One region of the Rhizobium sp. WSM409 genome, then DNA from elsewhere that is predicted to be linked to it. Evidence: predicted binding sites of a transcription regulator. Region 1 holds the regulator's gene; each other region holds the start of a gene.
What was found. The regulator PhoB, encoded in region 1, activates phosphate uptake and scavenging genes when phosphate is short. The targets are predictions, from matches to a motif close to TGTCATNNANCTGTCAT.
Positions count from the first base shown of each region.

Region 2: olsB (l-ornithine N(alpha)-acyltransferase) is a predicted target of PhoB. The motif match lies at 1,770-1,786, and genes of this name have one in related genera.
Region 3: AC25BC_RS14530 (BtaA family protein) is a predicted target of PhoB. The motif match lies at 2,219-2,235, and genes of this name have one in related genera.

Region 1 is NZ_CM172794.1:184,728-188,598, forward strand. It holds gene pstB (phosphate ABC transporter ATP-binding protein PstB) at 1-295, shown strand, start outside; gene phoU (phosphate signaling complex protein PhoU) at 340-1,053, shown strand; gene phoB (phosphate regulon transcriptional regulator PhoB) at 1,188-1,871, shown strand; gene AC25BC_RS00940 (GcrA family cell cycle regulator) at 2,114-2,647, opposite strand; gene AC25BC_RS00945 (aspartate aminotransferase family protein) at 3,068-3,871, shown strand, end outside.
Region 2 is NZ_CM172794.1:49,350-53,220, forward strand. It holds gene AC25BC_RS00245 (helix-turn-helix transcriptional regulator) at 1-510, shown strand, start outside; gene olsB (l-ornithine N(alpha)-acyltransferase) at 847-1,722, opposite strand; gene AC25BC_RS00255 (PAS domain-containing hybrid sensor histidine kinase/response regulator) at 1,831-3,871, opposite strand, start outside.
Region 3 is NZ_CM172794.1:2,897,562-2,901,432, forward strand. It holds gene AC25BC_RS14520 (lytic transglycosylase domain-containing protein) at 1-567, shown strand, start outside; gene AC25BC_RS14525 (serine hydrolase domain-containing protein) at 633-2,060, opposite strand; gene AC25BC_RS14530 (BtaA family protein) at 2,280-3,524, shown strand; gene AC25BC_RS14535 (class I SAM-dependent methyltransferase) at 3,521-3,871, shown strand, end outside.

The DNA of each region.
Region 1 (3,871 bases):
GCGCCTCTGCATTGCCCGTGCCGTCGCCGTCAGCCCGGAAGTCATCCTGATGGACGAGCCCTGCTCGGCGCTCGACCCGATCGCCACCGCCAAGGTCGAGGAGCTGATCCACGAGCTGCGCGAGAACTACACGATCGTCATCGTCACCCATTCCATGCAGCAGGCCGCGCGTGTTTCGCAGCGCACCGCCATGTTCCACCTCGGCAATCTCGTCGAGGAGAACGACACCGACAAGATGTTCACCAATCCCGACGATCCGCGCACCCAGGACTATATCATGGGTCGCTTCGGCTGATTTTGGCGTCACCAAGCCTTTCCGTTATTCGAGGATAAAGCCCCATGGCATCGACACATATTTATTCTGCCTATGATGATGATCTGAAGTTCCTGTCCAGGCGGATTTCCGAAATGGGCGGCCTGGCCGAGCAGATGGTCGCCGAAGCCGTACGGGCGCTCGTCAACGGCGATACCGCGCTGGCGCAGAAGGTCATCTCCGACGATGTGATCCTCGATCACGCCGAACGCGAAATCGGCGACAAGGCGATCGTCACCATCGCCCGCCGCCAGCCGATGGCCGCGGACCTGCGCGAAATCATGGGTTCGATCCGCATCGCCGCCGATCTCGAACGCGTCGGCGACCTCGGCAAGAACACTGCCAAGCGCGTCATCGCCGTCCAAAGCACCGGCGTTCCCCGCAAGCTCGCCCGCGGCCTCGAGCATCTGTCCGAGCTGGCGCTCGTCCAGCTCAAGGAAGTGCTCGACGTCTACACCAATCGTTCCGCCGACAAGGCGAATGCGATCCGCGAACGCGACAACGAGATCGACGCGATGTACACCTCGCTGTTCCGCGAGCTCCTGACCTACATGATGGAAGATCCGCGCAACATCACCAGCTGCACGCATCTTCTCTTCTGCGCCAAGAACATCGAGCGCATCGGCGACCACGCCACCAACATCGCCGAGACGATCTATTACATGACGACAGGCGCGCAGCCGGAAGGCGATCGGCCGAAGGACGACAGCGCCAACACCGTCGGCGCGGTCACCGAATAACTGCCCACACCCCGCCGCTTGCGTGCGCGCCCGTCCGGGCGCGCAAAGAGGTCGCAGCCAATTTTTAAATTTGCGCAGGATGCATTGCTTAAATCACCCTGGTTTAAGGATCATGCGCGAGGAGACCGACACGCATGATCCCGAGAGTTGCAGTTGTTGAAGACGAGGAAGCCCTCAGCGTGCTTCTTCGCTACAATCTCGAAGCGGAAGGCTTCGAGGTCGATACCATCCTTCGTGGCGACGAAGCCGAAATGCGGCTTCAGGAGCGCACGCCCGATCTTCTCATCCTTGATTGGATGCTGCCCGGCGTCTCCGGCATCGAGCTCTGCCGGCGCCTGCGCATGCGGCCGGAGACCGAGCGTCTGCCGATCATCATGCTGACGGCGCGCGGCGAAGAGAGCGAGCGTGTCCGCGGATTGTCGACGGGCGCCGACGATTATGTCGTCAAGCCCTTTTCGACCCCCGAACTCGTTGCCCGCGTCAAGGCGATGCTGCGTCGCGCCCGTCCCGAGGTGCTGTCGACGGTGCTGAAATGCGGTGACATCGAGCTCGACCGTGAGACCCATCGCGTCCATCGCAAGACCCGCGAAGTCCGCCTCGGCCCCACCGAATTCCGCCTGCTGGAATTCCTGATGTCGTCGCCGGGCCGGGTCTTCTCCCGCTCACAGCTGTTGGATGGTGTCTGGGGCCACGATATCTATGTCGACGAGCGCACCGTCGACGTCCATGTCGGCCGCCTGCGCAAGGCGCTGAATTTCTCCAACATGCAGGACGTCATCCGCACCGTCCGCGGCGCCGGTTATTCGATGGAAGCCTGAGGGCTTTCATCTGAGCCTGCTGAGCCCTGGCAAAACCCGCGACGTCATCCTCGGCCTTGTGCCGAGGATCTGCGCACGCCAAATGAAGTATTTGAAAATAAAGTTTTTTCCCTCAAGTAGTTGAGGTGATCAGATGCTCGGCACAAGGCCGAGCATGACGGAGGGAAACCTGAGCTTCCATCCGCGCATAAAAAAACGGGCCACTCGGCCCGTTTTCTGCATTCTAACGATGGTCAGCCCGTTCAGCTGGCCCGCGCCGCTGCCCGGCGGCGTTCATTCACCGGCTGGTAGGCAAGCTTCTGGTGATAACCGCAATAGGGCGAATTGTCGGGGGACTCGCAGCCGCAGAAATGGAAGTCATCCTTCAGCGGATCGCCGACCGGCCACTTGCAGGTGCGTTCGGTCAGTTCCGTCAGGCCGAGGCGGCGGGAAATCGGCACCACCACATTGCCTCTCGGCACGTATTCCATTTCCTCGATCGTTTCGATCTCGATCTCTTCCTTCAGCATCGTCGCGCCCTGCTGGCGGGTGACGGTGCGGGTGGTGATGCGAGAGGCGAAGTTCGGCGCGCGCGGCGCCGATGTATTGCGCTTCGGCGTTCGCGCCGCGGTGTTGGTGCCGCCGGCCTTGGCACGGCCGGGAAGGCACAGCCGGTGCACTTTACCGATGACCGCGTTTCGGCTGACACCGCCAAGTTGTGCCGCGATCTGGCTCGCGCTCAGTCCTTCGGCCCAAAGCTTCTTGAGTTTCTCGACCCGCTCGTCTGTCCAGTTCATGCCCTGTCTCCACCTTTTGCGTTGGTGATGGCAGAATCCCTCACCGTTGTCCCGGGAGCTCCGAAACAAGAAACGCTTGATCAATTTTGGTGACTAGTTCCGCCGCATGCAGTCTAGTAATTGATCTTTAACCTAGTGTGAGCCTGACTCCGTGACAAGAGTCGCATGAATCCGGATGAATCGAATTCGTAGTTTTCCCCAACTTGCTGTCCCTGCGTGGCATTTCTGCAATAATGCCTGTTGAAGACTGAAAATGCCGCTGTACACCTGTGCTGCATACGCTAAGGGCGCCGTTTTGTTGACATTGCAGCGCGAAAAGGAAATAGTGCCACTCGCCGCCGCAAGGCGGCATTTTTGATTTTTCGGGCCTGGTTTCCTTAGCCGGAGTCATTGCCCGGCAACTTTGATGGAGATCGCGCCATGGCTGAAGCCGCGCCGCTTTATGACACCTATTCTCGTGCCCCGCTGCGGTTCGAGCGAGGCGAGGGCGTATGGCTGATCACCGAAACTGGCGAGCGATATCTCGATTTCGGCGCCGGCGTCGCCGTCACCTCCGTCGGCCACAGCAATCCGCATGTGGTCGGCGCACTGAAGGAGCAGGCAGACAAGGTCTGGCACCTGTCGAACATCTATGAGATCCCCGGCCAGGAGCGTCTGGCAAAACGGCTGACGGACGCTACCTTCGCCGACAAGGTGTTCTTCACCAATTCGGGCGCCGAGGCGCTCGAATGCGCGATCAAGACGGCGCGCCGCTACCAGTTTTCCAAGGGCCATCCCGAGCGCTTCCATATCATCACCTTCGAAGGCGCCTTCCACGGACGGACGCTGGCGACGATCGCCGCCGGTGGCCAGGAAAAATATCTCGAAGGTTTCGGCCCCAAGGCGCCGGGTTTCGATCAGGTGGCTTTCGGCGACATCGAAGCGGTCCGCGCCGCGATCACCGATGCCACGGCTGGCATCCTCATCGAGCCGGTGCAGGGCGAGGGCGGCGTCCGTCCTGCCACGCCTGAGTTCATGAAGGCGCTTCGCCAGCTCTGCGACGAGAACGGCCTGCTGTTGATCCTCGACGAAGTCCAGACCGGCGTCGGCCGCACCGGCAAGCTCTTCGCCCATGAATGGTCGGGCGTCACCCCCGACATCATGGCTGTCGCCAAGGGCATCGGCGGCGGTTTCCCGCTCGGCGCCTGCCTTGCCACATCAGAGGCCGCCTCCGGCATGAAGGCC
Region 2 (3,871 bases), 140 kb from region 1:
GCGGCGGGCCGGTTGATCGGCAGTCTCGCCCAAACGATCATCATCGGCATGCGCAACAACGGGCCGCTCCTTGCCTCGCCAATCGCCATGTTGAACCTGACCCAGGCGTTTGCCGATCTGCTGGTGCGCTCGGTTCCTCATCGGCTCTCGCATCTTCTCGACAGGAAAATCCATCTGATCGCACCCCGGCATGTCCGTCGGGCAATTGAATTCATGCATGCAAACATCGCAGAGCCGTTGACGATGCAGAGTGTCGCGGAGGCGGCAGGCATTTCCATTCGCGCTCTTGAAAGCGGTTTTCGTGCCTTCAAGGGAACCACACCGGCTGCCTACCTCAGGACGATCCGCTTGCAAGCGGTCCGGGAGGATCTGCGCGATCCTTCAAACCGGCAGCCGTTGCGGGACATCTGCTTGAAGTGGGGATTCTTTCACTTTGGCCGCTTTGCGGCAACCTATCGGGCGGCGTATGGAGAGAACCCGTCGGACACCAGAAGGCGATCCGATCACTAGAGCCTTTCCGGGTTAGATTGAAGCATTCTGTTGGCTCAAACGGAGTCGGATGGTCGACCGGCCGGCGCGCGTCGTAGCCAAGCTCTACGGCCAAGCCGGCCGGTCGATCAGCCGGCCCGTTTCAGCCAACCCGAAGGGCCGGGCATCTTTCCGCCAGGATCAGAGGCGATCGGCTCGGACGTACCAAGAGGTATGCCCTTCGCCAATCGCCTCTGCCCTGACGAAAACCTGCTCCGGCAGAATGCTGCAATCTGACCAGGAAAGGCTCTAAGGGCACGCCATCGGAGAGGCTGGAATTGGCTTTTCACAGGCAGATGATCGTCTGCGCAAATTAAATTAGCTCGCGAAGCGGCCGGCATCGGCGCCGTAATAATTCAGGTAACGGTCCGAGATGCTGGAGATCGGCAGCACGATCAGCACGTCGGTCGTGTTGAAGGCATGATCGATGACCGCGCTGGAGCCGACCATCGCGCCGAGGCGGAGATAGCCCTTGATCAGCGGCGGCAGAGCCATCAGCGCCCGCTTCGGGTTGATGGCTTCGACCGGCATCAGGTCCATGTTGCGGGCCAGATGCGGCAGCGCCCCGATGGCCCATTCGTTCTTCGCCAGCACATTGTGGTAGAGGAAGGACAGTGCCAGCGCGTGGCTTTCGAGATAGACGCCGGGGAACGAGGCGCAGCCGAACATGGCGCTGACGCCGTGTTTCAGCGCATAGGCCCAGTTGCCCTGCCACAGGAGCTCGACGGTGCGCTTGGTGCGGTATTCCGGCAGCACGCAGGAGCGGCCGAGTTCCATGAAGCGCTTGTCCGGGTGTTTGGCGATGAGGCCCTCGATTTCGAATTCGGAAGCCGAGTAAAAACCGCCATTGGCGATGGCGACATCTTGACGCAACAGCCTGTAGGTGCCGACGATCTGGTCTTCCGGGTCGCCCTCGATCGAGCGGTCGAGAACCAGAAGATGGTCGCAGACAGCGTCATAGGCGTCGACGTCGCGCTGTCGGCGCATCGCATCCAGCGGCAGCTGCGCCTTCATTTCGTCGACGAAGACGCGGTAGCGCACGGCCTGGGCGGCATCGATCTCGCGTGCCGTGCGGGCAAGGCGGGTCTCCAGATTGCCGATGCGGCCGAGGATATCGCCGTCCTTCTGCACAGCCGTCGAGGGCGGTGCAGCCTCCGCGGTGGTGTCACGATTCAGGATGTCGATGGCGGACATGACGATTCTCCCGTTGCCGGCTTATCGACGCCATAAAACACTTCTCTACGACAGGAAAGTGACATTCTGAATTTCCAGGCGCAAGAAACATGCCGGTTCCCGAGGCGCTCACCGCGCCTCTGCCCGGCGGGCGGAAAGGGCGGCAACCGCTTGAACTTCGGTCAGCAGCCGCACCGGATCGACCGGCTTTACCATGACGCGGTTGGCGCCGTTGAGCAAGACCTGGCGGCGCGATTCGTCGCTCTTGTCGGCCGTCAGCACGATCACCGGCACCGAGGCGAGATCGAGCCGCCGCTCATGGCCGCGCAGGCGTCCCAGCATGTCGATGCCGTTGCCGCCAGGCATCGAGAGGTCGCTGATAATGATATCGGGCCGGGCATTGGCCTCGCAGAGCGCGTAGTCGAGCAGGGTCTCGAAATCCTCGACATGGCGCACCTTATGCCCGCCCTTTTCCAGGACGACGCGCACCAGCATGGCATTGATCGGATCGTCCTCGCCGAGCAGGATGCTGAGCCCGCTGGCGGCAACCAGCGTCTCCGCTACCGAAAGGCCGAAGCCCGGCTGGTTGTCGTTCAGCGCGTCGCGCTTCTCCATGCCGCGCATGCGCCCGCGCAGCACGTCGATCAGCGACTGTTCGCGCAGCGGCCGGATCAGCCAGGCATCGAAGAGGTCGAGCGGATGGGCGCTGCGCTCTTCCGGATTGACGAGCAGGACCTTGCGCAGGCCAAGGGCGGCGATTTCGGCGCGATCGGCAAGATGGGCGGAAAATTCCGCCGACATCCGATGGTCGATGATGATATCGGTCGGCCGCCGCCCGCCCTTTGCCAGCTCGAGCAGCGTTGCCCGCGCCGTCTCGCCGTCGCCGACGAGATGGCAGAGGCCGCCGAGCGTGGTGATCGTTTCGGCGATGGCGGTGCGCGCCGCACCTGCCGGCGCCAGTAGCACGACGCTGTTGCCTGAAAGCAGCGTGTTTCGCCGGTCGGGGCGCTCGCTGTCGATATCGACAGGGAAGCAGATGGTGAATTCGCTGCCTCGGCCCTTTTCGCTGGCAACCGTCAGCGCGCCGTTGAATTCGCGCATGATGCGGGCGGAGATGGCAAGGCCGAGGCCGGTCCCGCTGCTCTTGTCGACAACGCTCCCGCCCTGCTCGAACTCGCCGAAGACGCGCGCCTGCTCCTCCGTCGTCATGCCGGGACCGCTATCGGTCACGGTGATCGAGAGGTCGTCGTCGTCGAGCGACACGCGGATGAAGACGCCGCCAACCTGGGTGAACTTCACGGCATTGCCGATGACGTTGAACAGAACCTGGCGCAGCCGCGCCGGGTCGAAGCTCATATTTTCGGGCACGTCGGAGGACACGGTGGCGCCGATCTCGATACCCTTTTCATGCGCCCGGTGGGCGAGCATCTCGACGACGCTTTCCAGAAGCTTGCGCAGCGATTCCGAGCGCGGGTGCAGCGCGAAGCGGCCGACTTCGATGGTGGAGAAATCGAGCAGATCCTCGACGAGCTGCGTCAATGCATGGCCGGACTGGCGGATGTTCGCGAGATAGTTCTGCTGCTCCTGCGTCAACCGCGTCTCCGCGATCAGATGCGTCATGCCGAGGATGCCCGAAAGCGGCGTGCGCACCTCGTGGCTGACGGTGGCAAGCAGCCTCGATTTCGCGGCGCTGTTATATTCGGCCTTCTGGCGGGCTTCCTCGCGGCCCTGCGCGATCAGCCGCTCGTCGGTCACGTCGCGGGCAACGCTTTGCAGCAGCAGGCGGCCGTTCGCCGGGTCGCGGGTAACGACGTCACGCCAGAGGAAGATGCGCTGGCCTTCCGGCGTCGAGATCTCGACATCGTAGCAATGCGGTATCGAACCGGGGCGGAAGGCAAGGCCGATCTCCTCGCAGGTTTTTCCTTCCGGACGCAGCCGCCCGGTCAGGCGGCGAAACGTGTCATTGGCGGAGATGATGCGCCGGTCCATGGTGCGGCTGACCGTGATGTCGCCGAGCACGTCGTGCACGTCGGCAAACAGCTTTGCGCCGCCATTCTCATCCGGCATGGATTGACCGGGGCGCTGCCCGGCCTTGCGCGAGCGAACCATCAGCAGGGCATAACTGGCGATGACGGCCAGGCCAAGGACGACGAGACCGCCCGAAAGCAGC
Region 3 (3,871 bases), 2.1 Mb from region 1:
ACGCCGCGTCCTGGAACGCCGACCCAGCCGACGACGCAGCTTGCCTTTGCAGCGACACCGCAAAACAGCGCGCTTGCAGCACTTGCCGCCGTCGACACCACCCCGCGCGCCAGCATGGACTACGGTTTCGACGAAACCGGGCCGATCGATCCGCCGACGGCGCCGCCGATGTTTAGCGATGACGACAAAGACGATGCGCCGACCGTCGAGAAGAGCTTTGTCACCAAGCTCATCCAGAAATATTCGAAAATCTACGAAATTCCCGAGACTCTTCTCCATCGCGTCGTCCATCGCGAGAGCCGCTATAATGCGAAGGCCTACAACAAGCGTGGCTATTTCGGCCTGATGCAGATCAAGTACAACACCGCCAAGTCCATGGGTTACGACGGTGCCCCGGGCGGCCTCTTCGATGCCGAGACCAACATCAAATATGCCGCGAAATATCTGCGCGGCGCATGGCTCGTTTCCGACAGTCGGGAAGACGATGCCGTCCGCCTCTATGCGCGCGGCTATTATTATGACGCCAAGCGCAAGGGCATGACAGACATCGCCCAAGGTAACTATTGAGACCGGCTGAAACTACAGCCATCCCTTGAATATGCAGGAGAGATAGTGGCTGAATAAGCCCCAGCCTATGGCTGCGGCTGGGTCTGTTGTTGCGATCCGGCCTGTTGTTGCTGCTCTCCCGGTTGTGGCAATGCCGCCAGGATCGCCTTCAGCAGCGTCTGCGGCTGATAGTCGAGCCTGCTCGGCGTCAGGCCAAGCCTGACGACCACCAGATTGGCGGAAGGCACGATCGCCATGCTCTGCCCGTCATGGCCCGTCAACCAGAACGTATCCTCAGGCAGCCCGGCCTCAGCGCTCGAGCCGCGACCGGGTGCGAGCCAGGCCTGGCCCTGCGTATACCGCCCGTTCGAAGCCGCCGTCGGGGTGCGCATGGCGCCGACAAAACCCTCCGGCAACAGTCGCTGTCCGTTCCACACGCCGTCTTGCAGCAGGAACTGCCCAAAGCGCGCCCAGTCATGCGCCGTCGCATAAAGATAGGAGCTTCCGGCGAACGTGCCGCGCGCATCGAGTTCGAATACGGCGCTTGTCATGCCGAGCGGGGCAAACAACGCGTCGTGCGGATAGGAAAAAGCCGCCTGAGCATTGCCGACCCTGTCCATCCAGATGCGCGAGAGCAGCACGGCCGTGCCGCTAGAATAGCGGAAGCGTTGGCCGGGCGCTGCCTCCATCGGTGCATTGGCCGGCAGCGATACCATGTCGGTATCGAGATAGAGCATGCGCGTGACATCGGCGACGTCGCCATAGTCTTCGTTAAAGGCAAGGCCGCTCTCCATGCCGAGCAGATCGGAAACCTTGATTCTGGCGCGCGCATCGTTCTTCCACTGCGCCAACAGGTTATCATCGTCGAAGGAGACCTTGCCGCCAAGCATCAGCCGGCCGAGGACCGCCGCATTCACGGTCTTCGTCATCGACCAGCCGATCAACGGCGTCTTCGCCGAGAAGCCGGGGCCATAGGCCTCAGCGACGATGCGACCATTGCGCACCACCACGATCGCCCGCATTGCCGGGCCGGCAATTCCGGCATCGGCAAGCAGCGCGGCGATCTTCCCGTCCGCCGGATTGCCGGTCCCCTCGCCCTCCGGCCACAAGGCGTCATTCGCCTGCATTTTGGCCGGCGGATCGAAGGGCGCTGCCTTCGCAGCCGCCTCGAAATTGCCGTCCGGGACGCTCGTGCAGCCGAAAGCGCCGCGATAGAGCGCATAACTCGGCGCAAACAGTCCCATGAAGCGCGCCGTCACGCGATCGTTGTCGGGGTCGACGCTGACACGCACCAGCCGCAGTAGCGGATTTCCAGGCGCCTGGACGTCGTCATGGAGCACATCCTCCGCCTCCCGGCCGGCGATGAACACGTTGGAGCAGACGATCTTGGCGGCATAACCGTCGCCGACGCTGAGCAGTTCCGGTGGCCGGATGAACAGCCAGCCGGCCGCGGCGACGATGATGACTACGGGAAGGAGAGCAAGCGCCTTCATGATACGCAGGACAAATCGCATGGCATTCCTCCATGCCGGGAGAGAAGCAGGAATCACACGCGCCGGAAAGGGGCCGAAGCGAAGAAGGACCATCGTCCCGATCACTTTCCCAGGAGTGCCATTCCGGTCGCTCTCCGGAGGAGGCCGAAGCCTCCCAGGAACGGCTCCCCCACAGCCCGCGTCATCAAACTGTAGCAGAGGCGCGCTACACGCCCTGAACGCTAAAAAGGTGACAGACTCATGTCAGAATTTGCACCGGATGCCGGCTTCCGCAAGAACCGGAAACTCAAGGATGCCCTTCTCCGCCATAAGGCCTTTTCGAAGGATGGCTTTTCCGAGCGTCTCTTCGGCCTTCTTTTCTCCGGCCTCGTCTATCCGCAGATCTGGGAGGATCCGGATCTCGACATGCAGGCGATGGAGCTGAAGCCCAATCATCGCATCGTTACCATCGGCTCCGGCGGCTGCAACATGCTCGCCTATCTCTCCAAGGCGCCGGCCTCGATCGACGTCGTCGATCTCAACCCGCACCACATCGCGCTGAACCGCCTGAAGCTTGCCGCCTTCAAACATCTTCCAGGTCACGCCGATCTCGTCCGCTTCCTGGCAATGCCGAACGAGAAGTCGAACAGCCGTGCCTACGACCAGCATCTTGCCGCCCGCCTCGATGAGGCAACCCGCAGCTACTGGAACGGCCGCAAGTTCGGCCGCCGCCGCGTCACCGTTTTCGATCGCAACATTTACGAAACGGGTCTGCTCGGCCGCTTCATCGGCGCGGCCCACCTTCTTGCCCGCCTGCATGGCGTCAAACTGCGCGAGATGACCAAGACCCGCTCGATCCGCGAGCAGCGCCAGTTCTTCGACGAGCAGATCGCGCCGCTCTTCGAAAAGCCGGTCGTGCGCTGGATTACCGGCCGTAAGAGCTCGCTCTTCGGCCTCGGCATTCCGCCGCAGCAATATGACGAACTCGCAAGCCTTGCCGCCGATCATTCGATCGCACCGGTGCTGAAGCATCGCCTGGAAAAGCTCGCCTGTCATTTCCCGATGAGCGACAATTATTTCGCCTGGCAGGCCTTCGGCCGCCGTTACGGCACCGAAGCGGAGGGCCCGCTGCCGACCTATCTGAAGTCGGAGCACTATCAGGTGATCCGCGCCAATGTCGACCGCGTCAACGTTCACCACGCAAGCTTCACCGAGCTTCTGGCCCGCGAGCCGGCCGCCTCGCGTGACCGCTACATTCTGCTCGACGCGCAGGACTGGATGACGGACGAGCAGCTGAACGACGTCTGGACGGAAATCACCCGCACGGCGCGCGAAGGCGCCCGCGTGATCTTCCGCACCGCCGCCGAAAAGAGCATCATCGAAGGCCGCCTGGCTCCGGCGATCCGCGGCCAATGGGATTACTTCGAGGAAAAGTCGCGTGAACTGACTGCGCTCGATCGCTCGGCAATCTACGGCGGCTTCCACATCTACGGGAAGAAGGCGTGAGCAAGGTCGGTACTGAGACGGCAGGACAGAGCGACCAACATGCCAGCCTCATGGATGGCATGTACCGCTACCAGCGGCACATCTACGACCTGACCCGCAAATATTATCTTCTCGGCCGCGACAGCACGATCCGCAATCTCGACGTGGCCGAAGGCGGCAGCCTTCTGGAAGTCGGCTGCGGCACCGGGCGCAACATGGCCTTCGCCCACAGGCATTTCCCGACCGCCAAGCTGTTCGGCCTCGACATTTCCCAGGAGATGCTGATTTCGGCACGCAAGACCTTCGCCACCAAGGCGACGATCCCGGAATTCCGCGTCGCCGACGCCACGGCATTCACACCGCGTGAA